3 regions of the Asticcacaulis sp. DW145 genome follow, and region 1 is predicted to be linked to each of the others. Evidence: predicted binding sites of a transcription regulator. Region 1 holds the regulator's gene; each other region holds the start of a gene.
The links. Region 1 encodes LexA, which represses DNA repair genes until DNA is damaged. Its sites were predicted from a motif close to ATGTTCNCNANNTGTTCT; they were not measured.
Positions count from the first base shown of each region.

Region 2: dinB (DNA polymerase IV) is a predicted target of LexA. The motif match lies at 6,339-6,356, and genes of this name have one in related genera.
Region 3: AACH73_RS10700 (putative DNA modification/repair radical SAM protein) is a predicted target of LexA. The motif match lies at 5,882-5,899, and genes of this name have one in related genera.

Region 1 covers NZ_AP029025.1:737,740-747,590, forward strand. Annotated here, with positions in the region: gene lpxI (UDP-2,3-diacylglucosamine diphosphatase LpxI) at 1-478, shown strand, start outside; gene lpxB (lipid-A-disaccharide synthase) at 447-1,628, shown strand; gene AACH73_RS14605 (serine hydrolase domain-containing protein) at 1,767-2,990, shown strand; gene gltA (citrate synthase) at 3,046-4,335, opposite strand; gene AACH73_RS14615 (DUF4131 domain-containing protein) at 4,898-5,566, shown strand; gene AACH73_RS14620 (ComEC/Rec2 family competence protein) at 5,536-6,981, shown strand; gene lexA (transcriptional repressor LexA) at 6,978-7,685, opposite strand; gene trpC (indole-3-glycerol phosphate synthase TrpC) at 7,796-8,590, opposite strand; gene trpD (anthranilate phosphoribosyltransferase) at 8,594-9,607, opposite strand; gene AACH73_RS14640 (aminodeoxychorismate/anthranilate synthase component II) at 9,600-9,851, opposite strand, start outside.
Region 2 covers NZ_AP029024.1:1,978,266-1,988,116, forward strand. Annotated here, with positions in the region: gene AACH73_RS09135 (phasin) at 48-407, shown strand; gene AACH73_RS09140 (3-hydroxybutyrate dehydrogenase) at 417-1,199, shown strand; gene AACH73_RS09145 (OsmC family peroxiredoxin) at 1,313-1,747, opposite strand; gene AACH73_RS09150 (class II glutamine amidotransferase) at 1,991-2,752, shown strand; gene AACH73_RS09155 (quinone oxidoreductase) at 2,910-3,881, shown strand; gene AACH73_RS09160 (pyridoxamine 5'-phosphate oxidase family protein) at 3,943-4,566, opposite strand; gene AACH73_RS09165 (OsmC family protein) at 4,788-5,174, shown strand; gene dinB (DNA polymerase IV) at 5,171-6,259, opposite strand; gene ada (bifunctional DNA-binding transcriptional regulator/O6-methylguanine-DNA methyltransferase Ada) at 6,392-7,444, opposite strand; gene AACH73_RS09180 (PTS sugar transporter subunit IIA) at 7,537-7,941, opposite strand; gene AACH73_RS09185 (HPr kinase/phosphatase C-terminal domain-containing protein) at 8,097-8,525, opposite strand; gene AACH73_RS09190 (stimulus-sensing domain-containing protein) at 8,582-9,851, opposite strand, start outside.
Region 3 covers NZ_AP029024.1:2,334,969-2,344,819, forward strand. Annotated here, with positions in the region: gene ahcY (adenosylhomocysteinase) at 172-1,569, opposite strand; gene AACH73_RS10680 (exopolysaccharide biosynthesis protein) at 1,673-2,326, opposite strand; gene bioB (biotin synthase BioB) at 2,438-3,427, shown strand; gene AACH73_RS10690 (hypothetical protein) at 3,515-3,742, shown strand; gene AACH73_RS10695 (TIGR03915 family putative DNA repair protein) at 3,765-4,658, opposite strand; gene AACH73_RS10700 (putative DNA modification/repair radical SAM protein) at 4,655-5,881, opposite strand; gene rfbA (glucose-1-phosphate thymidylyltransferase RfbA) at 6,154-7,026, opposite strand; gene rfbD (dTDP-4-dehydrorhamnose reductase) at 7,031-7,933, opposite strand; gene rfbB (dTDP-glucose 4,6-dehydratase) at 7,933-8,991, opposite strand; gene rfbC (dTDP-4-dehydrorhamnose 3,5-epimerase) at 9,022-9,564, opposite strand; gene AACH73_RS10725 (M3 family metallopeptidase) at 9,684-9,851, opposite strand, start outside.

The sequences.
Region 1 (9,851 bases):
GGGCGCGCACGAGGCCAATCCGGAACTGTGCCTCGAAGAGGGGCTTCAGGCCGGAGAAGCCCCGCCGCCCGAAGCGCGCGAAGATATGGAGGATGCCTTCCGTGTCGCGCACGCCCTCGGGGCGCTGGATATCGGTCAGGCGGCGGTTGTCGCCGGGCGGATTACGTTGGCCGTCGAGGCGCAGGAAGGCACGGACGCGCTTTTGAAGCGTGTGGCCACCCTGTCGCCGGTGCTGATCGGCACGGCGGCGCGGCGCAAGGGTGTGCTGGCCAAGGTGCCGAAACCGATACAGGATTTGCGGCTCGACATGCCGACCATCGGCGTGCAGACGGTCGAGGCGGCTGCGGCGGCGGGTCTCTCTGGAATTGTCGGGCAGGCGGGGGCACTGCTCGTCGTGGACAAGGCGCGCGTCTATGCCCGTGCCGCCGAACTGGGACTTTTCATCTATGGACACGCCCCCAATCCGCAAGCCGATTAAGCTGATGCTGGTCGCAGCCGAAGCCTCCGGCGACATGCTGGGGGCGGGGCTGATGCGCGAACTGCAACGCCAGTCACCGGTGCCGCTCACCTTCTGTGGCGTCGGCGGCAAGCGCATGGCCGAGCTGGGCATAGAAAGCCCCTTCGATATTTCCGAACTGTCGATTCTGGGCCTGATCGAAGGGCTGAAAGCCTATAAGCGCGTAAAGGCGCGTGTTGCCGATACGGTAGCGCAGGCGTTGCGCGAAAAGCCCGATGCGGTGGTTCTGATCGATTCCTGGGGTTTCACGCTGCGCGTGGCGCACGGCATTCGCGCGGCTCTGCCCGATGTGCCCCTGATCAAATATGTCGGGCCGCAGGTCTGGGCCACGCGGCCGGGACGCGCCAGAACGCTGGCGCAAAGCGTCGATCTCTTGCTGGCCCTGCACCCGATGGACGCCCCCTATTTCGAAAAAGAGGGGCTAAAGACCGTTGTCGTGGGCAATCCGGCCCTGAATGTCGATTTCAACACCGCCGATCCCGAGGGTCTGCGGGCTGGGCTGGGCATCGGCGAGGCGCCTCTGCTGCTGGTTTTGCCGGGCAGCCGTCCGTCGGAAATCAAGCGCCTGATGCCGGTCTTCCGTGAGACCATCGAAACCCTGTCGCGTCAGCGTCCCGAACTGGTCTTCGTGGTGCCGGTGGCCGATACGGTGCGCGATCAGGTGCGTGACGGTCTGGCCGGTGTGCAGGCCCCTTTGCATCTGCTGGACAGCGAGACAGATAAGCTGTCAGCCATGCGCGCGGCGACGGTGGCGCTCGCCTGTTCCGGTACGGTGACGACCGAACTGGCTCTGGCCGGGTGTCCGATGATCGTCGCCTATAAGGTCGAGTCCCTGACCTATTTCCTGTTCAAACACATGTCGCCACTCACCCACGTCACCCTGTTCAACATCATGGCAGGCAAGGGGGTGGCCCCGGAATTCATCCAGCACGATTGCACGACGCCCAATCTGGTCGCCGCGCTCAGTCAGAGGCTGGACGATCCGGCCTTCCGCGCCGCTCAGACCGAGGCCCAGTACGCGGCGCTTGACCTAATGGGGCGGGGTCAACCGGCCCCGGCCATCCGGGCAGCCGAAGCCGTGCTGCAACACCTGATGCAGGTCAGGCATTAAAGCACACGGCGGATTTCGCCCTTGTCCTGACGCGATTCTCGCCTAATTTAGGGTCTGGTTTTGACGCGATCTCAGAGAGAACCGCCCTTCGGCGGCGCGTTAACACAGACTTAAGATATAAATCGCACATCATTTACCATGACCCGTTTTTCGTATCCTTTGGGGGGTATGACGCGCCGTGCGGCGGTAGCCTTGAGTCTGGCGGCTCTGGGCGGCAGCGCCCTGCGCCCCCAGATCATGGCGCAGGGCCCGCAAACCGGTGAGGGGCCCAACACGCCTGCCCTCAAGGACTGGCCTACGCTGGACGCCCTGGCGCAGGCCATGATCGACACCCGTCAGACGCCGGGCCTGAGCCTGAGCGTCATGCACAAGGGCGTCATGCTCTATTCCAAAGGCTTTGGTCAGTCGGATATCGACAGCGCCGTCTCTCTCACGCCGCAAACGAGCCTGCGCATCGCCTCGATCACCAAACAGTTCACCGCCGTGGCCATTCTGGTGCTGGCCGAACAGGGGCTGCTGAGCGTTCACGACCCGCTGTCGAAATTCCTGCCGGATTTCCCACGCGCCACTGAGGTCAGCCTGCGTCAGTTGATGAGCCACACCTCCGGTATCGGCGACTATATCAACCGTCAGGACCACAGTATTCTGGATGAGGCACGCACCCGCGATTACAGCAGCGAGGATATTCTCAAGCTGATCCGTGCGGGCAAGCCGCTCTATCGCTTTGCGCCCGGCATGGGCTGGGCCTATTCCAATTCCGGTTTTACCTTGCTGTCGTCGATCGTTGAGCGCCTGTCCGGTCAGACCTTTGCCGATTTTTGCCGCAAACACCTGTTCGAGCGCGCCGGCATGGCCAATACGACCATCGACCAGAGTTGCGAGGTCACCAATGCGGTGACGCGCGGCTACACGCCGACCCGAGGGGGCTTCCTGCCCAACCTGCCGGTTTCGCCCACCTTCCTGCGCGGGGCAGGGGCCATCCGTTCGACGACCGAGGACCTGTGTCGCTGGCACGCCGCCCTGCTGAACCATCAGATTGTCAAGCCTTACAGCGTCGAGGCCATGATGACGCCGGCTCTGCTGAAGACCGGTAAGCCCGCGTGGGAGCGGCAGGGCAATGAGCCCCTGAACTATGGGTTCGGCGTGGGGCTGGGCATCACCGAAGACAGCCGCCGCTATTGCACGCATGGCGGGCGGATTAATGGCTTCACCGGCCATCTGCGTAGCTTTATCGACGAGCAGGTGACGCTGGCCATCCTCTATAATTGCGACGGCGGCGGCGCGGCGAGCTTCGGGGCCGCCCAGAAGGCCCTGCGGCAGGAGGCCTCCCGGTTGGGTTTGGAAGCCGCCACTCAGGTATGATGGCAAAAAAAGCCCGCCGTTTCCGGCGGGCTTTTCCGTTTTCGCTTGAGCCGCTTTAGCCGCGTTGCGACAGCGGCACGAAGTCGCGTTGCGTCGCGCCGGTATAGAGCTGACGCGGACGGCCGATCTTCTGACCCGGATCCTCGATCATTTCCTTCCACTGGGCGATCCAGCCCACGGTGCGCGCCAGAGCGAACAGCACGGTGAACATGGTGGTGGGGAAGCCCATGGCCGACAGGGTGATGCCGGAATAGAAATCGACGTTCGGGAACAGCTTGCGCTCGATGAAGAATTCGTCCTTCAGGGCGACGGCTTCCAGCTCCTTGGCGACCTGGAACAGCGGATCGTTTTCGCGGCCCGTCGCGGCCAGAACTTCGTAGGCCGAGGTCTGCATGACCTTGGCGCGCGGATCGTAGTTCTTATACACGCGGTGACCGAAGCCCATCAGCTTGTAGCGGCGGTCCTTCACGCCAGCGATGAATTCCGGGATCTTTTCCGGCGTGCCGATTTCACGCAGCATGTTCAGCGCTTCTTCGTTGGCCCCGCCGTGCGACGGACCCCACAGGCAGGCGATGCCGGCGGCAATACAGGCGAACGGATTGGCACCCGACGACCCGGCCAGACGCACGGTCGAGGTCGAGGCGTTCTGTTCGTGGTCGGCGTGCAGGATGAAGATGCGGTCCATAGCGCGGACGAGCGCCGGATCGACCACATAGTCTTCGGCCGGAACGGCGAAGCACATGCGCAGGAAGTTTTCGGCGTAAGACAGATTGTTCTTCGGGTGAACGAAGGGCTGACCGACGCTGTATTTAAAGGCGCGCGCGGCGATGGTCGGCATCTTGGCAATCAGGCGGTGCGCCGAGATTTCGCGCTGCTGAGCGTCATGGATGTCGAGGCTGTCGTGATAGAAGGCCGACAGGGCACCGACCGCACCGGTCATGACCGCCATCGGGTGCGCGTCGCGGCGGAAACCGTCGAAGAAACGGTCGAACTGCGCGTGCAGCATGGTGTGGCGCGTGATGGTGTTCTCGAAGGTTTCGTACTCCGCCGCCGTCGGCAGTTCGCCGTGGAGCAGCAGGTAGCAGGTTTCGAGGAAGCTCGACTGCGAGGCCAGTTGATCAATCGGGTAACCGCGGTGCAGCAGCACGCCCTGATCACCGTCGATGAAGGTGATCTTCGATTCGCACGACGCCGTGGAGGTAAAACCCGGATCGTAGGTGAAGGCATCGGACTGCGCATAGAGTTTACGGATGTCGATCACATCCGGGCCCAGTGTGCCCTTCAGGATCGGCAAATCCATGACCTTGTCGCCGACGGTGACCTTGGCAGGAGGTGTCTGGGTCATGACGTGCTTACCTCTTATCTTTGTGTGCAATGCAAACGGCATTTTCGTTGCACCTGCTATATAAAGTGAAAACCTAAATGAAAAGGGTCTGTTTCGATCCTCGCGCTGCCCTCGCGTTGGAAGGTCGTGCCGGACCCCTGAAATCAAGGGGGCGTGGCTTCTCTTATTGCCCTTGGCAGGCGGTGGCGACGCCATCCTTGTGAGCATAAACATCTATTTTTAAAAGATATTTCTGTTTGTATGGCGGAGCGCAGGGCGGCGTCAATTTGTCTGACTTAACAAATTTTTGTGAAGAGAAAGGGGTATTAACTTTAAAGGTCAAAGCGACAGATATCGTCCATTTTTACCGTGGGTAAAAATCAATTTTATAAGCGACAACGCATTTTAGACGTCTCTTGCACCCCGTGCGAGGCCGTGTTTTGTAAGCTAGGGGTGTAGCCCATCATGGGGAGGGCAGGGTTTGCAGCGACTTCGCGCCGCTCTTTCGCGGGTCAGGTTTACTGACATCGGCCGCTATATCCGCGACGGTGCCGCGCAGCAGACGGGGCGTCTGGTCCTGTAGTTGCCGGTCGCCCCGGGGGTGGGCTGCGCCGCTTATCTCAGTCTGCGTTTTGAGCCGCCGTGGTTATGGGTCGTCGGCGCGATAATGATCGCGGGCGGCCTTTATGCTCTGGCGCTTGGAGCGTATTCCGAAAAGTATGCAACGCTTTTCGGAGTCAAACACGCGACCCAAATTCGCTTTGAACAGGAGGGGAGGCGGGCGATACGCACATTCTGCCTGCTGCTTCTGATGGTCGCGCTGGGGGTCGGTCTGTGCAAGCTGCGCACGCACCGGGTGGCCGCCCCGGTTCTGGCCGCGTCACAGATGGAGGTCACGCTTGAGGCGGTAATTGTCGATATCGTCGGGACAGACACTTCCGAGCCCCGACTTCTGCTGGCTCCGCTCAGACTGTCGGGTGTCGCACCGGAACAGACCCCCATACGCGTTCGGCTGAGCCTGCGCGCCCTGCCTCCCGATCTGGCACCCGGTCAGGCAATTTCTGTGTTCGCCATTCTTCATCCTCCGGCGGGACCGAGTCTCCGGGGGGGTATGATTATGCGCGCACGGCCTGGTCCGATGGGGTCGGTGCCGTCGGATTCGCGCCGGGCCGCATCCGGACCCTGGAGGCGCCACCCCTGCCGGCGCGGCTGCAACGGATCGTGGCGCTCAATCACCTGCGCTGGGACGTGACCCGACGCCTGGTCACGCAAGTCGAGGACAGCCGCATGGGCGGATTTGCCGCTGCCATGGTCACGGGGCATCAGGCCTTTCTGGCCCCTGACCTGGTCGAAGACATGCGCGATTCGGGACTGGCGCACATCCTATCCATCTCCGGCCTGCATATGGCTATAGTCGGGGGTTTTGCCTTTTTTGCCTGCCGTGGCGCTCTGGCCCTGATCCCGGTAATTGCGCTGCGCTACCCCATCAAAAAGCTGGCGGCCGGCGTGGGGATGGTCGCCGTAGCGCTCTATCTGGCACTTTCGGGTGCCCCGGCCCCGGCGATCCGCGCCGCCGTGGTCGCGTGGGTAGCCTTTGGGGCCATCCTCTTCGACAGTTTACGCGCACTCGCCATAGCGGCTCTCATCGTGCTCCTCCTGATGCCGGAGGCGGTGCTGGAACCGGGGTTTCAGATGTCGTTTTGCGCCACAGCGGCGCTTCTGGCTCTGGCGGAAGTGTCGCGCAATCCCATCCGCGAACTGGACGTGCCATGGTGGGTGCGGGGTTGGCAGGGCATGTGGCATGGACTGAAGGTCTCGGTGCTGGCTTCGACGGTGGCCGGGCTGGCCACCACACCGTTCGGCGTCTTCTATTTCAGCCGCGCCCAGATGTATGGCCTGATCAGTAACCTGCTCGAAGCCCCGATCACGGGGTTTGTCGTCATGCCGGCTCTGGCTGTTGGCACGGTACTGAGTGCCACGCCTTTGGGCACGCCCGTGCTGTGGGTGGCCCAGCAGGGGCTGTCTGTGATCGCGGCCATTGCGGGTTTTGTGGCAGATTTGCCCGGCGCGGTGTTGACGGTGGCGGCCCCGCCCAATCTGGCGCTGGCCCTGTCCACGGCGGGTGTTCTGTGGATGTGCCTGATCCGCGGTCAGATGCGCTGGGTCGGCCTGCTGGCGGCTCTGGCGGTCATCTACTTGCCGCGCGAGGCAGCGCCCGATTTCTGGCTCGATGCCGAAGGCAGCAATGCGGCAATCCGCGTCGATGGCACGGCCTATAGCTTGCGTCCCACTGTGCGCCAGTATGGTTATCAACTGTGGCTCAAACACTATGCGCTGAGTGATGCCCCTCTGAGGAGCGCGCAGGATTATGTGTGCAAGAGCTATGTTTGCCTGCCTGCGGCCACTGCGCCCTACCGGGTGGGCTTCGCTTTCGGCCGCAAAGCGCCCAAACCGGAACAGATAGAGGCCCTGTGCCAATCCGCCGATCTGATCGTTCTGCGCTCTCAGGTGATCGAATGGCCGGCGGTCTGCGCCCGTGTCAATCGCATCACGGCTTCAGACTTTGAACGGCTGGGCGCGATGGAACTGACGCGCACAAAGAGCAAAGACTGGCACATCAAGGCCGCCCAGCCTCTGAGAGGTCGGCGGCCGTGGACCAAGGGTTAGTGATAGCGGCGCATCAGGCCCACCAGCTTGCCCTGAACGGCCACTTCGTCGGCATTGTAGATGCGGGTCTTGTAGGCCGGATTGGCCGCCTCAAGGGCAATCGACGCACCCTTCTTGCGCAGACGCTTCAGGGTGGCCGTATCGCCATCAACCAGTGCCACGACGATTTCGCCCGACTGCGCCGAGTCCGACTTCTTGATGATCACATAGTCACCGTCGAGAATACCGGCATTGATCATCGAATCGCCTTCGATTTCGAGAAGATAGTGTTCACCCGAACCGACGAAGATTTCCGGCACGCGGATACGGTCGCGCTCGGCACCCAGCGCTTCAATGGGTACACCAGCGGCAATTTTGCCCAGCAGCGGCAGCTCGCGCCCTTCGTCATTGGCGGGTTTGGACGCCGGGGCCGGGGTAGCAGGGCGGGTGCCTTCGACCACCTGCGGCACAAAGGCCTGACGTCCGCGCGGCGGCGCGGCGGTCGTGGCCTGATCCGGCAGCTTTATGACTTCCAGAGCCCGAGCCCGGTGTGCGAGGCGACGGATAAATCCGCGTTCTTCAAGAGCGGTTATTAGCCGGTGGATCCCCGACTTCGACGCCAGATCCAGCGCCTCCTTCATCTCATCAAAGGACGGAGACACCCCCGTTTCCTTGATGCGTTCATGAATGAACATCAGAAGTTCGCGTTGTTTGGTCGTCAGCATAGGTCCACCCGCTGCAAAAGTTTGTCCCCGGACATGGCAATATTTAGCGCATGAATGGTGAACAAGTCATGAACTTGTGCAAAGTGTTCTGTATGCGTTCTTGATTCTTGTCAAGCGGGCGTGAGCAGATTCTTCGCCGCCTGAGTGACATCACCCTGCCGCATCAGGCTTTCGCCGACCAGCATGGCCGTGGCCCCGGTTTTTTCGAGCCGCGCCACGTCCTGCGGCGTGAAGATGCCGCTTTCGGCGACCAGAACGTGCTGCGGTCCGACCATGGCCGACAGCTCTTCGGTCGTTTTCAGATCGACGTCGAAAGTTCTTAAGTTCCGGTTGTTTATACCGATCAGCGGAGAGGCGAGCTTAAGCGCGCGCTCCATTTCCGGTGCGTCATGTACTTCGACCAGGGCGTCCATACCATAGGCATGGGCCGCCGCGATCAGATCGGCGGCGAGGGCATCGTCGATCATGGCCATAATCACCAGAATGGCGTCGGCGCCGATGCTGCGCGACTCGGCAACCTGCCACACATCGACCAGAAATTCCTTGCGGATGCAGGGCAGTGTGACGGCGTTGCGGGCCGCCACAAAGTGCGATTCGTGCCCCATAAAGCTCGGCGCATCGGTCAAAATCGACAGACAAGACGCTCCGCCGGCCTGATAAGCCGCCGCCAGACTGGCCGGTTCGAAATCTTCACGAATCAGGCCCTTGGAGGGGCTGGCCTTTTTGACTTCGGCGATCAGCGACAGGCTGCGCGGCTGTTTGTGGGCCACCAGCGCGCGTTGAAAGCCACGTGGCGCACTGACGTCCTTGATGCGTGCCTCCAGCGCTGACAGGGACGCCGCAGGCTTGCGTTCGGCGACTTCCGTGCGCTTGTAGGTGGCGATCTTTTCCAGAATATCGGACATGACTTAGCTGTTCGTAAGGGTGACAAGTTGGTCGAGCGCGACCAGGGCCTTGCCGTCATCGAGGCTGGCGGCGGCGTGATCCAGCCCTTCGCCCAGGGTCTCCACCGCCCCGCCGACGAGGAAGGCGGCTGCGGCATTGAGCATGACGATATCGCGATAGGGGCCTTTTTCGCCCTCCAGCAGGCGACGCAGGGCCGTGGCATTGTGTTCCGGGGCACCCCCTGTAATGTCAGCCAGCGCCGCGCGCGGCAGGCCCACGGCTTCGGGGGTAATGGTGAACAGGCGCAGCTTGCCGTCCTTCCATTCCGCCACCTCGGTTTCGCCCGTGGTGGTCAGTTCGTCCAGACCGGAACCGTGCACGACCCAGGCATGAACGGCCTCAAGCTGACCCAAGGCCTTGGCAATCGGCTCGATAAAGCGCGGGGAGGGCACGCCCACCACCTGACGGCGCGCACCGGCGGGATTGGTGAGGGGGCCCAGCAGGTTGAAAATGGTGCGGAAACCGAGCTGCTGCCGGATCGGGGAGACGTGTTTCATCGCCCCGTGATGCGCTACGGCGAAGAGGAAGCAGATACCGGCTTCGTCCAGCGCCTTGCGCTGCTGCTCCGGCGTGGCGTCGATATTGACGCCCAGCGCGGCCAGAACATCCGCCGTGCCGGATTTCGAGGTAATGGCGCGGTTGCCGTGCTTGGCGACCTTCAGGCCACCACCGGCCGCCACGAAGCCTACGGCTGTGGATATGTTGAGCGTGTGCAGGCCGTCGCCACCGGTGCCGCAAACATCGACCGTATCATAAGGGTGATCGAGTGTTTTGGCGGCGGCCCGCATAGCGCGGGCGCAGGCGGCGATTTCGCCGACGGTTTCGCCGCGCAGGCGGATGGCGGTCACGGCGGCGGCCACCTGAGCCGGGGTCGGTTCGCCGCGCAAGCAGGCGGAAAAGAAGATTTCGGCGTCGGCGTCGGACAGGGTCTGACCGTCTGCCAGCTTGGCCAGCAAGGGTTTGAAGGCGTCAGACATAGAGGTTGTGGCTCTCGATACCGGCCAGTCGCAGGAAGTTGGCCAGAATCTGATGGCCGCCTTCGGTGGCGATGGATTCCGGATGGAACTGCACGCCGTGGATCGGTCGCGTGCGGTGCTGAACGCCCATGATTTCGCCGTCGTCGGTCCAGGCGGTAACGATCAGGTCGTCCGGCAGGGTTTCACGCTTGATGGCCAGCGAGTGATAGCGCGTCGCCGTGAACGGATTGGGCAGGTCCTTGAA
Region 2 (9,851 bases), on a different replicon from region 1:
GCTTCAGTCTGAACGGAGCCGGCGCTCTACACAGGGGAGACCGACCGATGACCAAACCCCATTCACCCTTTGAGCAGGGCCTGAAGATGATGGGCACGCAGCAGCAACTGGCGGCGCGCAGTCTGGTCAATCTCATCGGCATGATTTCGGCCTCCTCCCACCGTTATGCGCAGGAAACCACGGCGTTTACGCGCGATGCCCTGTCGCTGATGCAGCAGGCCGCCCAGACCCGCGATCCGGCCGAACTGCGCGAGCTTCAGAGCCAGTGGGCGAAAACCTGCGTCAAATACGGGCAGAACCAGACCCGCGCCACCATGAATTTTGTCGAACAATGCGGCCTTCAGGCGCTCAACGCCTCGGTGCCGCCGACAGACGACCTCCCCCCCGCAGAGTCCCAACCCGAATAGGAGTTTCCCATGCTGACAGGCAAAACCGCGCTCGTAACCGGCTCCACGTCGGGCATCGGACTGGCCATCGCGCGCAAGCTGGCCTCAAAGGGGGCGAAGGTGATGCTGAACGGTATGGGTGACCCGACCGAAATCGAAAACCTGCGCGCCGGTATGGCGTCGGAATTCGGCGTTGAGGTGGCTTTTAACGGGGCTGACCTGACAAAGGTCGAGGCCATCGAGGCGCTTATTGCGGACACGACGCAAAAGCTGGGTGCGCTCGATATTCTGGTCAACAATGCCGGTATTCAGCACGTGTCGCCCATCGAAGACTTTCCGGTCGATAAGTGGAACATGATCATCGCGCTCAACCTGTCGGCGGCGTTCCACACCACGCGCCTCAGCTTCAAGGGCATGAAGGATCGCGGCTGGGGGCGGATCATCAATATCGCCTCGGCGCACGCCCTTGTCGCCTCGCCGTTCAAGGCGGCCTATGTGGCGGCCAAGCATGGCATTGCCGGCCTGACCAAGACGATCGCCCTCGAAGGGGCCGAACACGGCATCACCTGCAACGCCATCTGCCCCGGCTATGTGCTGACGCCGCTGGTCGAAAAGCAGATCCCGGACACCGCCAAGGCGCGCGGCCTGACCGAGGAACAGGTGATCAAGGACGTGCTGCTGGCGGCCCAGCCGACCAAAAAATTCGTCGAAACCGACGACATCGCCGAACTGGTCCTCTTCCTGTCTTCGGACGCCGCCAGGTCGATCACCGGCGCGCTGCAATCCATCGACGGCGGCTGGACGGCGGCCTGAAAGCGCCCTCCCTCCCGGCACTTTTACCGGGAGGGAGGGTTGTGGTGGTGGACTGAACTTGCCCCTTGCCCTTGAGCGTGTGGCAAGTGCTAGCAAATGTCAAAATCAGATCACTAGGCCAGTGTAGCGTCCAGCGTGATCGGCACTGCGGCCAGCGCTTTTGAGATCGGGCAATTGGCCTTGGCGCCAGCGGCCAGTTCCTGAAACTGCTCGGCCGACACACCCGGCACCTGAGCCTTCAGTTTCAGTGTGATGGCGGTGATGGAAAAGCCCGCTTCGGAGGGCGTAACCTCAACCACGGCTTCGGTTTCCAGCAACTCCGCCGTGAACCCGGCCTTGGCCAGGGCGAAGGACAGGGCCATGGTAAAACACCCCGAATGGGCTGCCGCGATCAGCTCTTCCGGATTGGTCCCGGCCTTACCCTCTTCGTCGCCGAAGCGGGTCTTGAAGCTGTAGGGCTGGGCCGTAAAGGCACCGCTCTGGGTGGTGAGCGTGCCGGTGCCGGTCATTCCGTCGCCGCGCCACTGGGCTGTCGCCGTGCGTTTCATCCGAAGTCTCCATCGAGAGCCTCATGCCGAAAAGTGTGAAGGGGTTTTCGGAAACACATGAGGCGTTGCAAAAATAAGGCGGCCCCAACGCGGCCAGTACGGGAACGATTGGTAAACCGGGATGTGTAAACGGGCAATCCTGTTGCGTATCTCTTCTTACCCAACGCGATAGAAAGCCTCGTTTGCCGGTCGGGGTGCGCGCCTGTTACAGGTGAGACGAGGTTTATATCCGGGTATTGAGACATGTGCGAACTTCTGGGCATGAGCGCCAATGTGCCCACCGACATCCGCTTTTCCTTTACGGCCCTGGCCAAACGCGGCGGGGCCACCGGCCCGCACGCCGATGGCTGGGGCATCAGCTTCTATGAGCAGAAGGGCTGCCGCAATTTTCACGACCCGAACCCGTCGGCGACGTCCGAGCTGGCGGCGCTGGTGCGTGACTACCCTATCAAGTCCAAGACGGTCATCGCCCACGTGCGCAAGGCCAATCGCGGCCGCGTGGCGCTGGAAAACACCCATCCCTTTACCCGCGAACTGTGGGGCCGGGCGTGGACCTTTGCCCACAATGGACAGCTCAAAGGCGTCAAAGCCCTGCCGCTGAGCTTTTTCCGTCCGATCGGCACCACCGATTCCGAGCACGCCTTTTGCTGGATTCTGGATCAGTTGGTGCGCAAATATATGGACTATCCGCCGGCCCGCGTTCTGGACAAAGAAGTCAAGCGACTGTTTGCCGAGTTGCGCAAGATGGGCGTTTTCAACGCTTTACTGACCGACGGGCGGTCGCTTTACGCCAGTTGCACGAAAAAGCTGACCTATATCCAGCGCCGCGCCCCCTTCGGTCGTGCGACCCTGATCGACGCCGAAATGCAGGTCGATTTCGCGCAGGAAACCACACCCGATGACAAGGTCATCATCATCGCCACCCAGCCCCTCACCCACGATGAGGTATGGACGACGGTCGAACCGGGATCATCGCTGATTTTCCGCGCGGGCGAGGTGGTTTAATCTCCTCCCTGCGCCTTGGCGTGGGGAGGTGGATTTTGGAGCGTAGCGACAAAAGACGGAGGGGGAGAAGCCTCGGAGTCATCCCCCTCCGTCATCGCCATAAATGGCGCTGACACCTCCCTATTGCTGCGCAACAGGGAGGAGGAAAGAAACGATTATGACCACAGCCATTCAAGTACATCAGACCGGCGGGCCGGAGGTTCTCAGCGTAGAACAGATCGAGGTCGGCGATCCGGGGCCCGGTGAGGCGCGGGTGCGTCACACCGCCATCGGCGTCAACTTCATCGACACCTATTTCCGCTCCGGTCTGTACAAGACCGCCCTGCCCTTTGTGCCGGGCAATGAAGGGGCGGGCATTGTCGAAGCCGTGGGCGAAGGCGTCGATTTCGTGAAACCCGGTAACCGGGTGGTCTATTCGGCGACCCCCGGCGGCTATGCGCAGACGCGCCTGATCGCTGCCGACAAGCTGATCCCGGTTCCCGACGGCATTAGCGATGAGGTTGCGGCGGCGGCCTTTCTCAAAGGCCTGACGGCGCAATATCTGCTGCGGCGGACCTTCCGCGTCGGGCCGGAGCATACGGTCCTTATCCATGCCGCGGCCGGGGGCGTCGGGCTGATCGCCGGGCAGTGGGCCAAAGCCCTGGGCGCTACGGTCATCGGCACGGCCGGTTCTGAGTCGAAGATCGAACTGGCGCGGCAGAACGGTTATGATCATTTAATCAATTATCGCGCGGAGGACTTTGTTGCCCGCGTTCTGGAAATCACCGACGGCCGCAAGGTCGATGTGGTGTACGACTCGGTGGGCAAGGACACGTTTGACGGATCGCTGGAGGTGCTGAAACCGCTGGGCCTCATGGTGTCGTTCGGCCAGTCGTCAGGCGCGGTGCCGCCCGTCGATATTTCGGTGCTGAATGCCAAGGGTTCGCTGTTTCTCACCCGGCCCTCGGTTTTTGGCTATAACCGTGATCGGGCAACGCTTCTGGAATCGGCGCAGGACCTGTTCGACGTCATCCTGAGTGGTAAGGTCCGTATACGGATTGATCAACGATTTGCCCTCACCGAGGCACGCGCGGCTCATGAAGCTCTGGAGAGCCGCGCCACCACCGGCAGCACGCTTTTAATCCCGTGACTGCCTTTTTTGTTTGGTCTCTCTATGGGCCTTTGCCACCTTGGCCGTCGCCTCAACAGGGTTAGAGCGGATCACGCGGGGCGACGGACGCCGGGACTTTTTCGCGCAGCGGTTCGCTGGCTGAGCGCGGGCCGTCGCCGCGCGAGGCGGAACGCGCCTCCGGAAAATCCGGAATGTCGAGATCGGCCTGACCGTGGTCGCCCGGGTCGGCGCGTTCACCGGTAACCAGAGCCTGAAGGAAGGCGATACCGGCGGCAACCAGACCGGGACTGTCCCAGAATTCCGCGTCGCTCGCTTCGAAACGCAGCAGGCGCAGATTGGGATCGTCCTTGCCATCGGGGAACCACGCCTTGTCTGCGGCCGACCACAGTTCCTCAATGATCGCCGGGTCGCGGCTGATCGTGACCGTGCCATTCATAGCGACATAGTTGTGGCCCTTCGGATCGGAAAAAGTCAGAAGCGCTGCCGGATTGGCTTCGATTTCAGCCATCTTGCCTGTATCGGCCCCGGTGAAGAACCACAGCACGCCGTCAAAAGCCTTGTCTTCCGGGTGGCGGATTTGCGGCATCATGGGCCGCGCGTGCAGCAGGCCCGTCGCTGTGTGAGTCGCCAGCATGGCCACCCTGGTGTCTTTGATCAGGGACCAGATGCGTTCGCGGGCCTCAGGGCCATACAGGGTGGTCATGCGTTTACCTCTTGGGTTGGCTAGAGCCTCATGCCGAAAAGTGAACACCACTTTTTGGAAAGACATGAGGCGCTACAAAAATTAGAGCAACACGGCAGCTCAACTGATCCGACGAATGCTCTAGCACCCCGCCGCCTCTGTCTATTTGCGGTGTCGCTGCGTAAAATAGCCATAGGAAGGGCGCCCCGGCGGATATAGTGTTGCCGCAAAGGAGACCCTCCATGGCCCATGCGCGCGCTCATATTGGTACCACTGACTTTCTCACCACCATCGACACCGGCGGACGCCGCCTGAACGCCGATGAGCCCGAAGCGCTGGGGGGCGGCAATGCCGGGTTTGCCCCCTACGATTTGCTGCTGGCGTCGCTGGCGGCCTGCACCTGCATCACGCTGCGTATGTATGCGGCGCGCAAGGGCTGGCCGCTGGAGGCGATTGACGTCGAATTGCACCACACAAAGGACGACAAGCGCTCGAAGATTACGCGCGTTTTAACGCTGACGGGCGCGCTGGATGACGCTCAGAGGGCGCGACTGGCCGAGGTGGTCGAACGCACACCGGTCACCCTGACGCTCAAGGAAGGGGCGGACATAGCCACCACCTTTAATTAAATGGCCAGCGATAATTGCTGCGGCTCGGCCTGCGCCTCCGAGCCACCCAGCGACGACAGGGTGACGCCCAGAAGACGGATACCCTTGGCGATCGGGAAGACGCTTTCGAGCAGGCTACCCGACAGGCGCGCCAATTCGTCCTTGTTGAGGACGGTGGCGGCCGCCGTATAGCTGCGGGTGATCTGCTGGAAGTCGGTATATTTGACCTTCAGCGTCACGGTACGCCCGCGCGTGCCGTGCTGATCGCAGTAGCGCCACACCTTGTCCACGATGGGGGAAAGCGCCGCACGCGCCGCCTCCAGCGAGAAGATATCCTGAAAGAAGGTGTTTTCCGCCCCCACCGACTTGCGCACCCGGTCGGGCTGCACGCGGCGATGGTCGATGCCGCGCGCGATATTGTAGTAATAGTCGCCTGACACGCCGAAATGCTTTTGCAGAAAGGCCAGGTCCTGCGCCTTGAGATCGGCCCCGGTCAGGATGCCCAGACGGTTCATCTTCTCTTCGGTCGCCGGGCCGATGCCGTGAAAACGCCCCACCATCAGGGTTTCGACAAACTCAGGCCCCATGCGCGGCGTGATGACGTAGAGCCCGTCCGGCTTGCGATAGTCCGAGGCCATCTTGGCCAGAAACTTGTTATAGGACACGCCTGCGGAGGCCGTCAGCCCGGTCGCCAGCTTGATCCGCGCCCGGATTTCCTGCGCGATAAGGGTCGCCGAGGCGATGGCCTTATGATTGTGTGTGACATCGAGATAGGCCTCATCGAGCGACAGCGGTTCCACCAGTTCCGTATAGTCCTCGAAAATCTCGCGGATCTGTTTCGATACGGCCTTATAGGCGTCGAAGCGCGGCTTGACGAAGATCAGGTCCGGGCATTTGCGCCGCGCCGTCACCGACGGCATGGCCGAACGGATGCCGTATTTGCGCGCCTCGTAAGAGGCCGCCGCCACGACGCCGCGTTCCAGACCGCCCACGGCCACCGGCTTACCGCGCAGTTCGGGATTATCGCGTTGTTCCACTGAGGCGTAAAAGGCATCCATATCCACATGGATGATCTTGCGCAGGGGTTCGATGTTCTCGTTTTCCATGGTGCGGTTCCGCAGCGAATTTTTGTTCTGTCGCGCAATTTTTCCGAAAAGTGGTTTCCACTTTATCGGATTGCACTTTAGAACGTAATGCGAACATAGCACAAAAAGAGAACAAATCAAGCGGCTCTAAATTTAGCGTTCCGCGTCTAAAAGCGCCGCCTTGCGCTCCACGCCCCAGCGATAACCCGACAGGCTGCCGTCGGTACGCACTACGCGGTGACAGGGGATGGCCACAGCGATCTTGTTGGCGGCACAGGCCGAGGCCACGGCGCGCACGGCGGCGGGCAGGCCCACCCGCTCAGCCAGATCGCTGTAAGAGACGCGCGTGCCGGCGGGCAGGGCCTGAAGCGCGGCCCATACCTTCTGCTGGAACAGGGTGCCGCGAATATCGAGCGGCAGGTCGAGCGCGGTTTGCGGTGCTTCGATCAGCCCGGCGACACGCGCCATGGTCTCTTCAAACGCCGCGTCGCCACCGACCAGTTCAGCCTTGGGGAAGGTGTCCTGAAGATCGCGCACCAGCCCTTCCGGCTCGTCGCCCAGAAATACAGCACAGACCCCCTTTTCACTGCGCGCCACCAGCAGCGCCCCCAGACGCGACTGCCCCACGGCGAAGCGGATCACCTCGGCCACGCCGCCTTTACGGAAAGTGCGTGGTGACATGCCCAACGCATGGGCTGTATCGGCGTAGAAGCGGCTGGGGGCATTGAAACCGGCCTCATAGATCGCCTCGGTCACGCTGCCGCTGGCTTTTAGCGCGGCGCGCATCCGGCCGCTACGATGGGCGCGGGCATAGGCCTTGGGCGTCAGACCCGTGGCGGCCTTGAACATCCGGTGAAAATGAAAGGGGCTTAAGCCAGCGCGCTGCGCCAGTGCGTCCAGCGTCGGCTCGACCTCGGCGGTTTCGATCTCGCGGCAGGCCTCGGCCACCCACTGCGCCTGACGCGCGCGCGGGCTGACCTCATCCGGTGTGCAGCGATTGCAGGGGCGAAACCCGGCGGCTTGCGCCTCGGCCCCGCTGGTGAAAAAGCGCACATTCTCCGGCTTCGGTCGGCGCGACGGGCAGGTGCAGCGGCAATAGACGCCCGTGGTCTTCACCGCATAGACAAAATCGCCGTCCTGCGTCGCATCGCGGGTGGTCAGGGCCCGCCAGCGCGGGTCTTCGGTCAGGGCAAAGGCAGCGGTCATGGATGGTTCCTCACTCACCGGATACCTCCATTGTGACGCCAACGGCCCGTCGGCGCTTCCCGCGCCTTGCGGTTAAATTCGGGCGGTGACGATCAGTTATCACCCGAAAGGACGTAGGAGGCGACGGTGACGTATTTGCGGCCCGCCTCCTGCGCGTGCTGCACGCAATCGGACAGGGCTTCCAGCTTGCGCAGGGTCGCCAGCTTGATCAGCATGGGCAGATTGAGCCCGGCAATCACCTCGGCCTTGGTCTGTTCCATGACGGAGATGGCTAGGTTCGACGGGGTACCGCCGAACATGTCGGTCAGCAGAATCACACCGTCGCCGCTGTCATTGGCAAAGGTCGCCTTGAGGATATCCTGACGGCGCTGAGCCACGTCGTCTTCGGGCCCGATACAGATGGCCGTCACCTGATCCTGCGGTCCCACAACGTGTTCCATGGCGGATACGAACTCTTCCGCCAGACCGCCGTGGGTCACGATCACCAGTCCGATCATATAGACGTCATCCCTACACGTGACCGCCCGATTGTCCCGGAAGGGGAGTCCGGGGAGCGGCACAAGAGCCCGATTATAGACCCAATTCACTGCACTGCAAAAAGGTCTTTCGATTTAGGACGAAAATGCGACGGTGCCAAGGCCGATCCGCGGGATCACGACAGAAGACGCAGCCGGGTGAGCAGTTTGGCCACAGTGGAAGCTTCCCTTGGGTTGAGCCTCAGCGTGGGTAATTCATGACCCAATAGGGGGGTCAGCTCGGCTTCGGGCAGGCGCTCCGGCGGCGATAATTGACAGTGTACACAAAGACTTACGCGCGTGAGGGTGCGGCGGGGCTGGGGCGTGATGCCGATGCCGCGCACCTCCATGCGTCCGGCAATCGTGTCCGGGGCGCTGGCGAAAATGTGATCGCCCGAGGCCCACAGGACGGAGTAGTCATCGCTGACCAGTTGAAAACCGGCCTCAAGGGCGCGCAGGGCCAGATCGCTCTTGCCGATGCCCGATGGCCCCATCAGCAGCACGCCCCGCCACTGTCGGCGGACAGGCACGGTCAGCGACGTGGCGTGAAGGATGATTCGGGACAACTACGGGCTCCGGATAATCATCCCTCCCCAGTTTACTAGGGAGGGATAGGTATGGGTTACTGATACACGTTCGGCAGGGTGATGGTAAAGCGGGCACCGGCGACGCTGCCGTCGCTGTTCAGACGGTTCTCGGCCCAGATAAGGCCGCCCTGCGCCTCGATAATCTGACGCGAGATCGACAGGCCCAGACCCGAATTACGCCCGAAGTCCGTCCCCTTGGGCCGCGAGGTGTAGAAGCGCTGGAAGATGGTCTCCAGATTTTCCGCCGGGATACCGGGGCCGTCGTCTTCGATAACAATCTGCAACGGCCGCTTCGGGTCGGCATCGGAATAGGCGACGCAGACGCGCACCGTGCCGCCGGCGGGAGAGAAGGAGCGCGCATTGTCGATGACATTGCGGAAGACCTGCCCCAACGGCCCTTCGCGGCCCATCACCTTTGAGGCCGCCGGGGTCAGTTGCCGGTCAAGGCTAACTGCTGCCCCGTCGGGCATGTGCTGATAGAGCGAGACAATGTCTTCGAGCAGCGCCCCCACATCGACGGGTTTGGGCACATCCCTTGCCAGTTCGGCATCAAGCCGTGAGGCATTGGAGATATCGGTAATCAGCCGGTCGGCACGGCGCACATCCTGCTGGATGACCGCCATCAGGCGCGCCTTGGCCGCATCGTCCTTGACGAGGCTGAGGGTCTCCAACGCGCTGCGGATCGAGGTCAGCGGGTTCTTGATTTCGTGCGACACGTCGGCGGCGAAGCGGTCGATGTCGTCCATGCGCTTTTGCAGCGCCTCGGTCATGGATTGCAGCGAACGGGCCAGACTGCCCACCTCGTCGTGACGCGATTCGAGGTCCGGCAGGGAGAAGGTGCGTGCCTTTTGCATCCGGACCGCATCGGCCGCATCCGACAGACGATGGATCGGCCGGCTGACCAGCCAGTGCAGCAGCAGAGACGAGAAAAGGCTGACGCCCAGCGCCACAAGAATAAAGGGCAACATGGCCCAGCGCTGCGCGGCCACGATCTTGTCCACATCCCCGGCCTCAATGGTCAGAACGCCCAGTATGGCCTTGACCCGCTTGAGCGGCACGGAGACGGAAACGACCTTTTCGCCCTTTTCGTTATAGCGCACGGAGGCGACGGCTTCACCGCTCAGGGCCTGTCTGACCTCGGCCTCCAGTGCCTCGTGCGCCAGTTCCTGCTTGCGGTTACGGGCCTTGCGCCGCTCCGGGTCCGGGCCAGAGGTCTCGATCGGCGGCAGATTACGCACATCCACCTGTTCAGACACCGAATAGGAGTCGGTGATCAGGTGCCCTTTGGCGTCAAACAGACGCGCG
Region 3 (9,851 bases), on a different replicon from region 1:
CACACACTTCGGCACGTTGGGATAGCCTTATGTTGCGTTGGGCCGCAATTGGTTTTTGTGCAGCTTTCTGGGCTGGCGTGGCCGCACTCATCTTTTAATCCTTTCCTCTCAAGGACAAAAAAAGCCTCCGCAGTTACCCGCGGAGGCTTTTTTATTGAGCGTTTACAACGCTTAGTAACGATAATGCTCTGGCTTAAACGGCCCCTCGACGGAGACGCCGATATAGTCAGCCTGCTCGGTATTAAGGGTCGTTAGCTTCGCACCGAGCTTCTCAAGATGCAGGAGCGCGACCTTTTCGTCGAGCTTTTTAGGAAGGGTGTAGACCTGCTTTTGATAGGCCTTGTTATTGGTCCAAAGCTCAATCTGGGCCAGCGTCTGGTTGGTGAAGGACGCTGACATCACAAATGAGGGATGGCCCGTGGCATTGCCGAGGTTCACGAGGCGGCCTTCAGACAGGACGATGATCTTCTTGCCGTCCGGGAACTCCACATGGTGCACCTGAGGCTTAATCTCGTCCCACTTATAGTTACGCAGAGAGGCAACCTGGATTTCAGAGTCAAAGTGGCCGATGTTACAGACAATGGCGTTATGCTTCATCTCACGCATATGCTCGAGACGCAGGACATCCTTGTTGCCGGTCGCTGTCACGAAGATATCACCGAGCTTAGCCACTTCTTCGACGGTACGGACCTCATAGCCCTCCATCGCCGCCTGAAGCGCGCAGATGGGGTCGATTTCCGTGACGATGACACGGGCCCCACCGTTTCTGAGACTCGCCGCTGAGCCCTTGCCCACATCGCCATAGCCAAGCACCACGGCCACCTTGCCGGCAAGCATCACGTCGGTCGCACGACGGATCGCATCAACGAGCGACTCGCGGCAGCCGTAAAGGTTGTCGAACTTCGACTTCGTGACGCTGTCATTGACATTGATGGCCGGAAACGGCAGCTCGCCCTTCTGGGCCATGGCGTAAAGGCGATGAACGCCCGTCGTCGTTTCCTCGGAAACACCGATGATCGCATCACGGATGGCCGAATAGAAGCCGGGTTTTTCCGCCAGGTAGCGCTTCATCACCTTGTAGAGCGCCTCTTCTTCTTCGTTCTGCGGGTTATTGAGGATGGACGGATCTTTTTCCGCCTTGGGTCCAAGCACCGTCAGAAGCGTGGCGTCACCGCCGTCATCAAGGATGAGGTTCGGATAGCCGCCATCATGCCATTCAAAGATCTTGTGCGCATAATCCCAGTATTCTTCGAGGGTCTCACCCTTGATGGCAAAGACAGGCGTGCCCCGTTCCGCAATGGCGGCAGCGGCGTGGTCTTGCGTCGAGAAGATATTACAAGACGCCCAACGCACCTCGGCGCCGAGCGCTTGCAGGGTTTCGATGAGGACACCCGTCTGGATCGTCATATGCAATGAGCCGGCGATGCGTGCGCCCTTCAGAGGCTGTTTGGGCCCATACTCCTCACGTGTCGCCATCAGGCCAGGCATTTCGCCCTCGGCGATTTCGAGTTCCTTGCGCCCCCATGCGGCGAGGGAGAGGTCTTTTACGATGAAGTCTTGAGCGGCCATAAGGGGTGCATCCATAGTTTCAAATGTAGCCGTCTTATAACGACCCGCGCTCAATTATGCAATCAAGATATAAAGATGTCTTTATATGATGGCGACGGATCTCCTAAGACCCTGAAGCAGCGACAATGCCAGCCCAAAGCGCCTCTGTTTGCAGCCACAGCCACATCAGGAAATTCCACACATAACGCGCGCCAAAATAAACCCAGGCGACTGAGGCGACGGCTACAGGGAAAGACAACAAAAGGCATATACCGTCGCGTTGCAACAGGCCGAGCCCCGTCAGGACGACGGCTATTCCCGGAATGATGTTTGCCCCCGGCATAGGAAGCAACAGGATAAGGGCCATAAGAAGGGTCTGAGCACCGAAATAGCGAAGCCACAGTCCACCTGTCAGGACAGGGAGCCTCGGCCGGACGAGAAACTCAATCTTTCTGAGCACGCTAACGCACGCCTTGAGGGCGCCAGTGAGCGTCTCATTTTTGAAACGCCAGCGCGTGGCAAGCCTTGGCATCCAAATCTGCCTCTGCCCGAAAAGCATTTGTAAGGACGGGCCTATGAGAAGAAGGCCAAAGAGGGTCGATATACCCGGGATGTTGGGGATACAGATCGGAAGGGCCAGAATGATGAGTAAAAGCCCAAGGCCACGCCCGTCGAGGCGCTTTATAAGTTCGCCAGCCGTCACCGTCTCGTCTCCCGCAAAGCTTTTCGCGAGGTCTTCAACAAGATGCGAGGCTGGCGTATCCGAAACTGGCATCATCACTCGTCCATTCCCAGTATCCGCGTTACGAAAAATTGCTTCTTTCGTCAATGTGAGGCCGTTTGACCCGACCAAATGGATCGTCTAACGAGAAGGTCAGAGGAGAGACATATGCCTGACACTACGCACGCTTTTGTAGCGGTTCGCCACGACTGGACTAAAAGCGAGATCTCGGCCCTTTTCGAGCTTCCCTTTATGGAGCTCGTTTATAAGGCCGCGAGCGTCCACAGACAGGTCTTTGATCCCTCGGAGATCCAGCTCTCTCAGCTTCTGTCGATCAAAACCGGCGGATGCGCTGAAAACTGCGGCTATTGCTCTCAGTCTGCCCACCACGATACCGGCCTGAAGGCATCGAAACTCATGGCGGTCGATGCCGTGTTAAATGCAGCCAAGGCCGCAAAAGCTGGCGGTGCACAGCGTTTTTGCATGGGGGCTGCGTGGCGCGACCTGAAAGATCGTGACGTTCCGGTACTTGCCGAGATGATTTCTGAAGTCAAAGCCCTGGGACTTGAGACCTGCGCGACGCTTGGCATGATAACCCCCCAGCAGGCATCAGCCCTTAAGGCCGCGGGCCTCGACTATTACAACCATAACCTCGATACCTCTCCTGAATATTATGATCAGGTGGTAACCACCCGAACCTACCAGGAGCGTCTCGATACGCTTTCGGCCGTTCGTGAGGTCGGGATGAAGACCTGCTGCGGCGGTATCCTTGGCATGGGTGAAACACGCGAAGACCGCGTCTCGTTTCTTCAGCAGCTTGCCAACCTGCCTGCTCACCCCGACAGCCTGCCGATCAACAATCTCGTACCGGTCGCCAACACTCCATTGGGGGATCGCGCCCGGCGTAAAGGCGAGATCTCACCCATTGAGTTTGTTCGAACCGTTGCGGTCGCCCGTATCGTTTGCCCGAAATCGATGGTCCGACTGAGCGCTGGCCGCAATGAAATGGACGAGGCTCTTCAGGCCCTTTGTTTTCTCGCAGGCGCCAATTCAATATTTGTGGGAAGCCAGCTTCTGACCACGCCCAATCCGGAGCCGGGCACAGATGCACACCTTTTACAATCCCTCGGCCTCAAGCCTATGGCGGGCACACTCTGATCAGGCGTAACCGAACCCTCCTGCCTTCGGTGTGATCGTACCCCTTGAAGGATGGTGCAGGCGCGGTGGTTGTGGTGTGATTTCTTCATGAAACACTCGCACTCCCCTGCCCTGCCTATGTTCGTCCTCGACTGGCGCACGCTTGAGCGCAGCTTACTGTGGCTCGTGCCGGTCAGCCGCCGAAATGAGGTAGCCAATCATATTTCCACTTTGATGGAATTGTCCCTCACTCAGCCCTCCGAACGCATCACCGCCGAACTGATTGTCCGCATAGGAATTCTGATGGAGGCACAAGAGGGTGAACCCTCCAAGTGAGGTCCAGAAACGCAAGGCGTCATTATGACCGATCGGTCATTCGTGACTTAAGGGCGCGATGAAATGCCGGCACTTCAGCGCTGGAAGCTCGCTCATGCATCTGGCGTACGCGTCTGTCTGCATCGCGAATGAGCTCGGGAATAAGCGCCGCTTCGGGGAGGTTTTTCCAGTACTTTTTTGGCATCTCAGACTGCATCGCCGAAACCTTAAGCCGTGCAGGATTGAAGATATTTGCGTAGTAGGTTCGCCATAGATCGTCGGCTTCATCCTTTAATTCAAACGGTTTTGCCGGTTCCTCGCTGAAATGAAGCCTTGCCCCCTTCCACGCGGCAGACCCTTTAGGCGTGGCTATGATCCAGTCCATGTCTCCAAAACGTCTTTGGAAAAAAGGCGCTGTCTGAGCGACAATGAAATGCTCCGGCTCGAACCACGCGACAAAGGCGCGGCGCTCTGAGAGAGCTTGCGTCTCCTTGAAACGTACGAAGGCTTTCATCTTATGCATATCGCGTCGGACTGACTTCACGAGCCCATGCAGCGCGCGAACGTCCGGGTCTGCGGGATCGTTCAACAGATGCTTTTGGGATTGCAGGCGCCATAACAGACGATAGCAGATGTCAAAGCGCTTTGCGTCGGAATGACAAATCGCCATCTTTGTTAATTCTATAAAAGCGGAACTAACGAAGGCGGCCGGGGTTGAGACGGTCCGCTTCTTGGGGTTTGCTGGTGTCGGATAAGCGCCGTCCGAAGCCTCATTAACGGCAGCATCACCAAAGGAAGCGGCCTCCCCAAAAAGGTCGTACGTCTCAGTCTCGACGACCCAGTCCACAAACTGTGGCGCAAGGCCGTTAGTCAGCGCTGCCCTTGCCGCTTTACGCCATTCTTCATAGTTACCACGCGCCTTCAGTTTGACTTTCACAGCAGAACCAGTTGCTCAGGCGCTGGCGCAAACAGTTCACGCAGATTGCCACGGTCGATGAGTTTTATGGGGGTCCAATCGTCGGTGACAATAAAGGGCTTCACCTTCCGGACCGAGATTTTGAGGCGTACCAGATCCTCGATTTTCAGGCGCCTGTAACGGCGCGCATTCAGAAGAGACTGAACCGATTTGACACCAAGCCCGGGGACCCGAAGAAGCACCTCCTTATCGGCCCGATTGACGTCCACCGGAAACCGCTCACGGTTTTCTAATGCCCAGGCAAGTTTAGGGTCGAGCTCAAGATCGAGCATCCCGTCTTTGCGGCCGGCCGTAATCTCTGCGATGTCAAACCCATAGAAGCGATAAAGCCAGTCAGCCTGATAGAGGCGGTGCTCACGGGCCAGGGGGGGCTTTATCAGTGGCAAAACGTTTGAAGCATCGGGAATGGGAGAGAAGGCCGAGTAATAAACGCGTCTTAGTCTGAAGCGGCCATAGAGCGAAGCACTGGAGCCCAAAATCGTTGCGTCGTTCGTTGCGTCGGCCCCGATAATCATCTGGGTCGACTGCCCGGCCGGGACAAATCGCTTTCGACGCCGCCGGAAGGTGGGTTCTGAGAACTCATCGATCTTCTGCCTGAGCTCGCCCATGGAACGGCGAATGTTTTGTGGGTGCTTTTGCGGGGCGAAGGCCTCAACCCCGGCATCCGTCGGCAATTCTATGTTTATGGAAAGGCGGTCGGCATAGAGCCCGGCCTCTTCGATTAGTGCGGCCGAGGCTTCGGGTATGGTCTTCAGGTGAATGTAGCCTCGAAAGTCATGCTTCAGGCGTAGATCTTTAGCGATCTTGACCATTTGCTCCATGGTGTAATCCGATGAGCGGATAATCCCAGAGGATAAAAACAGCCCTTCAATGTAGTTGCGCCGGTAAAATTCCAGGGTAAGCCAGACGACTTCGTCAGCGCTGAAACGGGCACGTTCGACGTTGGACGAGGAGCGATTTATGCAGTAGGCGCAGTCATAGATGCAGAAATTCGTCATCAGGATTTTGAGGAGAGAAATGCAACGCCCGTCAGGCGCATAGGCGTGACAAATGCCCGAGCTTTCTGTTGATCCTAGTCCGCCGGATCGCGAATCCCGTTTCGATGTGCCGGAAGAGGCGCAGGACGCATCATACTTTGCCGCATCCGAGAGAATAGCCAGGCGTTCACGCAAACTCTTTTTCATGAGTTCATGATATGTTCCATTTTCAGATTGTCAACGTCGCTCGAGCGAGTTGATGGCCACGTATGATGAATTCGCGACTTAATGGGTGAGTCCGACGGTGAGGCCCGCGATTAGGGCCCCTACAAAACCAAAGGCCATGACCATTACTGTGGCGGTGGATTTAATTTCGCGCATCTGTGCCTCCAATTTGAGGCACAGTTTCACCAAGTCAGGGCAAAGCATACATGCATTAAGTGAGTGCACAAATAAAGTGTGTATCAGGGCTGCCTGGCCTAGCGCCCTGATTGCACACACTTACCCAAATACCGCCCATAATCGCTTTTACCGAGGGTCTTTGCGAGCCCTTCAAGCTCGGTGTCAGTGATATAACCTCTGCGCCAGGCGATCTCCTCCGGGCAGCAGATTTTCATGCCCTGACGCTTTTCAAGCACACGCACAAACTCGGCGGCATCAAGGAGGCTGTCGGGCGTACCGGTGTCAAGCCACGCATAGCCGCGGCCGATCGGCTGCACACTCAGCGCTCCACGCTCCAGATAAACCCGGTTCACGTCCGTGATCTCGTACTCACCACGTGCTGACGGGGCCAGATTGGCTGCGATATCGACCACCTGATGGTCGTAGAAGTAGAGACCCGTAATCGCCCAGTTGGATTTAGGCTTAGCCGGCTTCTCCTCCACCGATAGCGCCTTGAAGACGTCGTCAAACTCCACGACCCCATAACGTTCAGGATCTGAGACCTGATAAGCAAAAACGGAAGCGCCTGACGTCAGTGTCGCAGCCTCCTCCAGTGTCTCAGTTAAGTTCGAGCCATAGTAGATGTTGTCGCCAAGTATCAGACAGGAGGGCTCACGCCCCACAAAGTCTGCACCGATCATATAGGCCTGGGCCAGACCATCGGGGCTCGGCTGCGGCGCGTAGCTGAGCTCGATGCCCCACTTTTGCCCGTCGCCCAGAAGCTTGCGGAACAGGGGCAGGTCGTGCGGGGTCGAGATGATTAGGATCTCACGTATACCCGCCATCATCAGTGTCGACAGCGGATAATAAATCATCGGCTTATCATAGACCGGCATCATTTGCTTGGAGACGCCAATCGTCATCGGATGCAAACGCGTACCGCTGCCGCCCGCCAGAATAATTCCCTTCATAGACTTACTCCTTCACCGGCGCCGCGACACCCGTCAGGCGCGTCAGGCAATCATCAAGTGACACACGCCATGGATCGAGGCGCAGATTATAAACCTCAGCCAGCTTCTCGCCGCTGAGACGTGAGTTGGCCGGACGTTTTGCCGGCGTCGGATAGGCCTCAGTCGGGATCGGATTGACCTTTACGGCCTTTCCGCCACGCAAGGCAGAACCTTCAAAGATCGCCTCGGCAAACCCGGCCCAGGTCGTCTCGCCCTGGCCTGTCAGGTGGAATATCCCGCGCAACGCAGGATCGGGATCGCCAACAAGCTTTTGCGCGATCAAAAGAAGGGCGCGGGCAATCTCTGGCGCATAGGTCGGGCACCCTCTCTGATCGGCCACGACATTCAGCTCGTCACGCGTTTCACCAAGACGCAGCATCGTCTTGACGAAGTTATTGCCGTAGGGGGAGTAGACCCACGCCGTTCTTAAGATGACATGGTTGGGCGTAGCCGCGGCAATCTGCGTTTCACCGGACAGCTTCGTCACCCCATAGACGCTCACAGGACCTGGGGCATCGCCTTCGCTATAGACGCCATCTTTGTCGCCTGCGAACACATAGTCCGTAGACAGATGAAGGAGGGGTATATTGAGCTCAGCCGCAATCTTTGCCAGCTCACCTGGCCCCTCAGCGTTAATCGCCTGAGCGAGAGCCGCTTCACTTTCAGCCTTATCAACCGCCGTGTAGGCGGCCGAAGAGATGATCACATCCGGCCGAGCCGCCTTAATCGGCCCAGAGAGGGTCTCAGGTTTTGATAAATCGATTTCTGGCAGGCCCACACGAATGATCTCAAGACCAAGGCTCTCACCTAAGGCCTGAACAGAGGTGTCGACCTGGCCTTCCTTGCCTGTAACGACAATGCGCATCATCAGACCTTTTCGCCGAAAACGCCCAGACGCTCGCCCGTATAAACGCCGCCACGCAAGGGACGCCACCACTGTTCATTGTCGAGATACCAGCGCACGGTCTTCTCAATACCCGTGTCGAAGTTTTCGCGCGCCTTCCAGCCAAGCTCCGTTTCAAGCTTGGTGGCGTCAATCGCATAGCGATGGTCGTGGCCCGGGCGATCCGTCACGAAGGTGATCAGTCGATCGTGCGGAGCCCCTTTGGGGTTCATCTCGTCCATAAGGGCGCAGATACGGTGGACCACATCGATGTTCTTGCGCTCATTGCGACCACCGACATTATAGGTTTCACCCAGACGGCCCTTTGACGCGATCAGGTGTAGGGCCCGCGCGTGGTCTTTCACGTAGAGCCAGTCGCGAATATTGGAGCCGTCGCCGTAAACCGTCAGCGCCTTACCCTCCAGCGCATTTAAGATGTTCAGCGGAATCAGTTTTTCCGGGAAATGATAAGGGCCGTAATTGTTCGAGCAGTTCGAAACTACGACAGGCAGGCCGTAGGTACGGTGCCACGCCTTCGCCAGGTGATCAGATGCGGCCTTTGATGCCGAATAGGGCGAGGAAGGATCATAGGGCGTCACTTCTTCAAAGAGCCCTGTTTCTCCAAGCGATCCATAAACTTCATCGGTTGACACATGCAGGAAGCGAAAATTCGCCTTCTCTTCACCTTGCAGGCCATTCCAGTAATGGCGCGCCGCCTCGAGCATGGTGAAAGTGCCGATAACATTCGTCTGCACAAACTCACCCGCCCCGGTGATCGAGCGATCCACATGGCTTTCGGCGGCCAGATGCATGATATGGTTAGGCTTAAATCCGTTAATGGCCGAAACCACCGCATCACGATCACATATATCTGCCTGAAGGAAGCTGTAATTACTAGCGCCCTTTACAGGTTCCAGCGAGGCCAGGTTGCCGGCATAGGTCAGCTTATCCAGGTTTAAGACCGCCGCCCCCACTTCAGAGATCAGATAACGGACAAGCGCCGAACCAATAAAACCGGCGCCGCCGGTGACCAGAATTCGCATTTTGAGTCCTAAAATAAAATAGGCCTGTGCTTAGCGCAGACTTGAAAGCTTAGGCTGGGCCTTGTCCTTATCGGACAGGACCGCTGAGGCCAGATCGATCGGCCACTCAATCCCAATTTCAGGATCATCAAACGCAATACCGGCGTCGTGCGCCGCGCTATATGGGTTCGTTACCTTATAGAAAACTACCGTATCCGGCTCGAGCGTACAAAAGCCGTGGGCAAAGCCCTCCGGTACCCATAGCTGAAGCGCGTTCTCAGGTGTCAGCATCTCCCCTACCCACTGACCAAAGGTGGCAGATCCCGGCCGAATATCAACAGCCACATCGAAGATCGCACCGCGAAGGCAACGGACCAGCTTTCCTTGGACCAAAGGTGCTCTCTGAAAGTGTAGACCTCGGATCGTCCCGACTTTTGCCGACAGAGACTGGTTATCCTGCACAAACGTCACATCCGCCACGTTTTCGCGGAACCAAGGATCCTTGAAGGCTTCCATGAAATAGCCGCGCGCGTCGCCGACCATTTTCGGCGTTAAAAGGACAGGGCCCTTGATATCATAGCATTTGATCTGCATGGCACCGCTTCGCTGAACCCGCTCGTGATACTCAGTTTTACTTCATGGTACAATCCAAAATTGACGAAGGCCAGAGCCCGCAGGCTCCGGCCTTCGCTAGGCATTGCTACTCGGCTCAGTCACGCAAACCCGCGAGACCTCATAAGTGCCGCTGGGTCGGCGTCACGGCCGCGGAACTGGCGGTACGCGTCCGCTGGATCGATTGTGTTTCCTACGCTCAGGATAAATTTCATCATCCGACCGGCAACGGCCTTGTCGTAGAAGCCTTTTGGCGCCTCAGCAAAGGC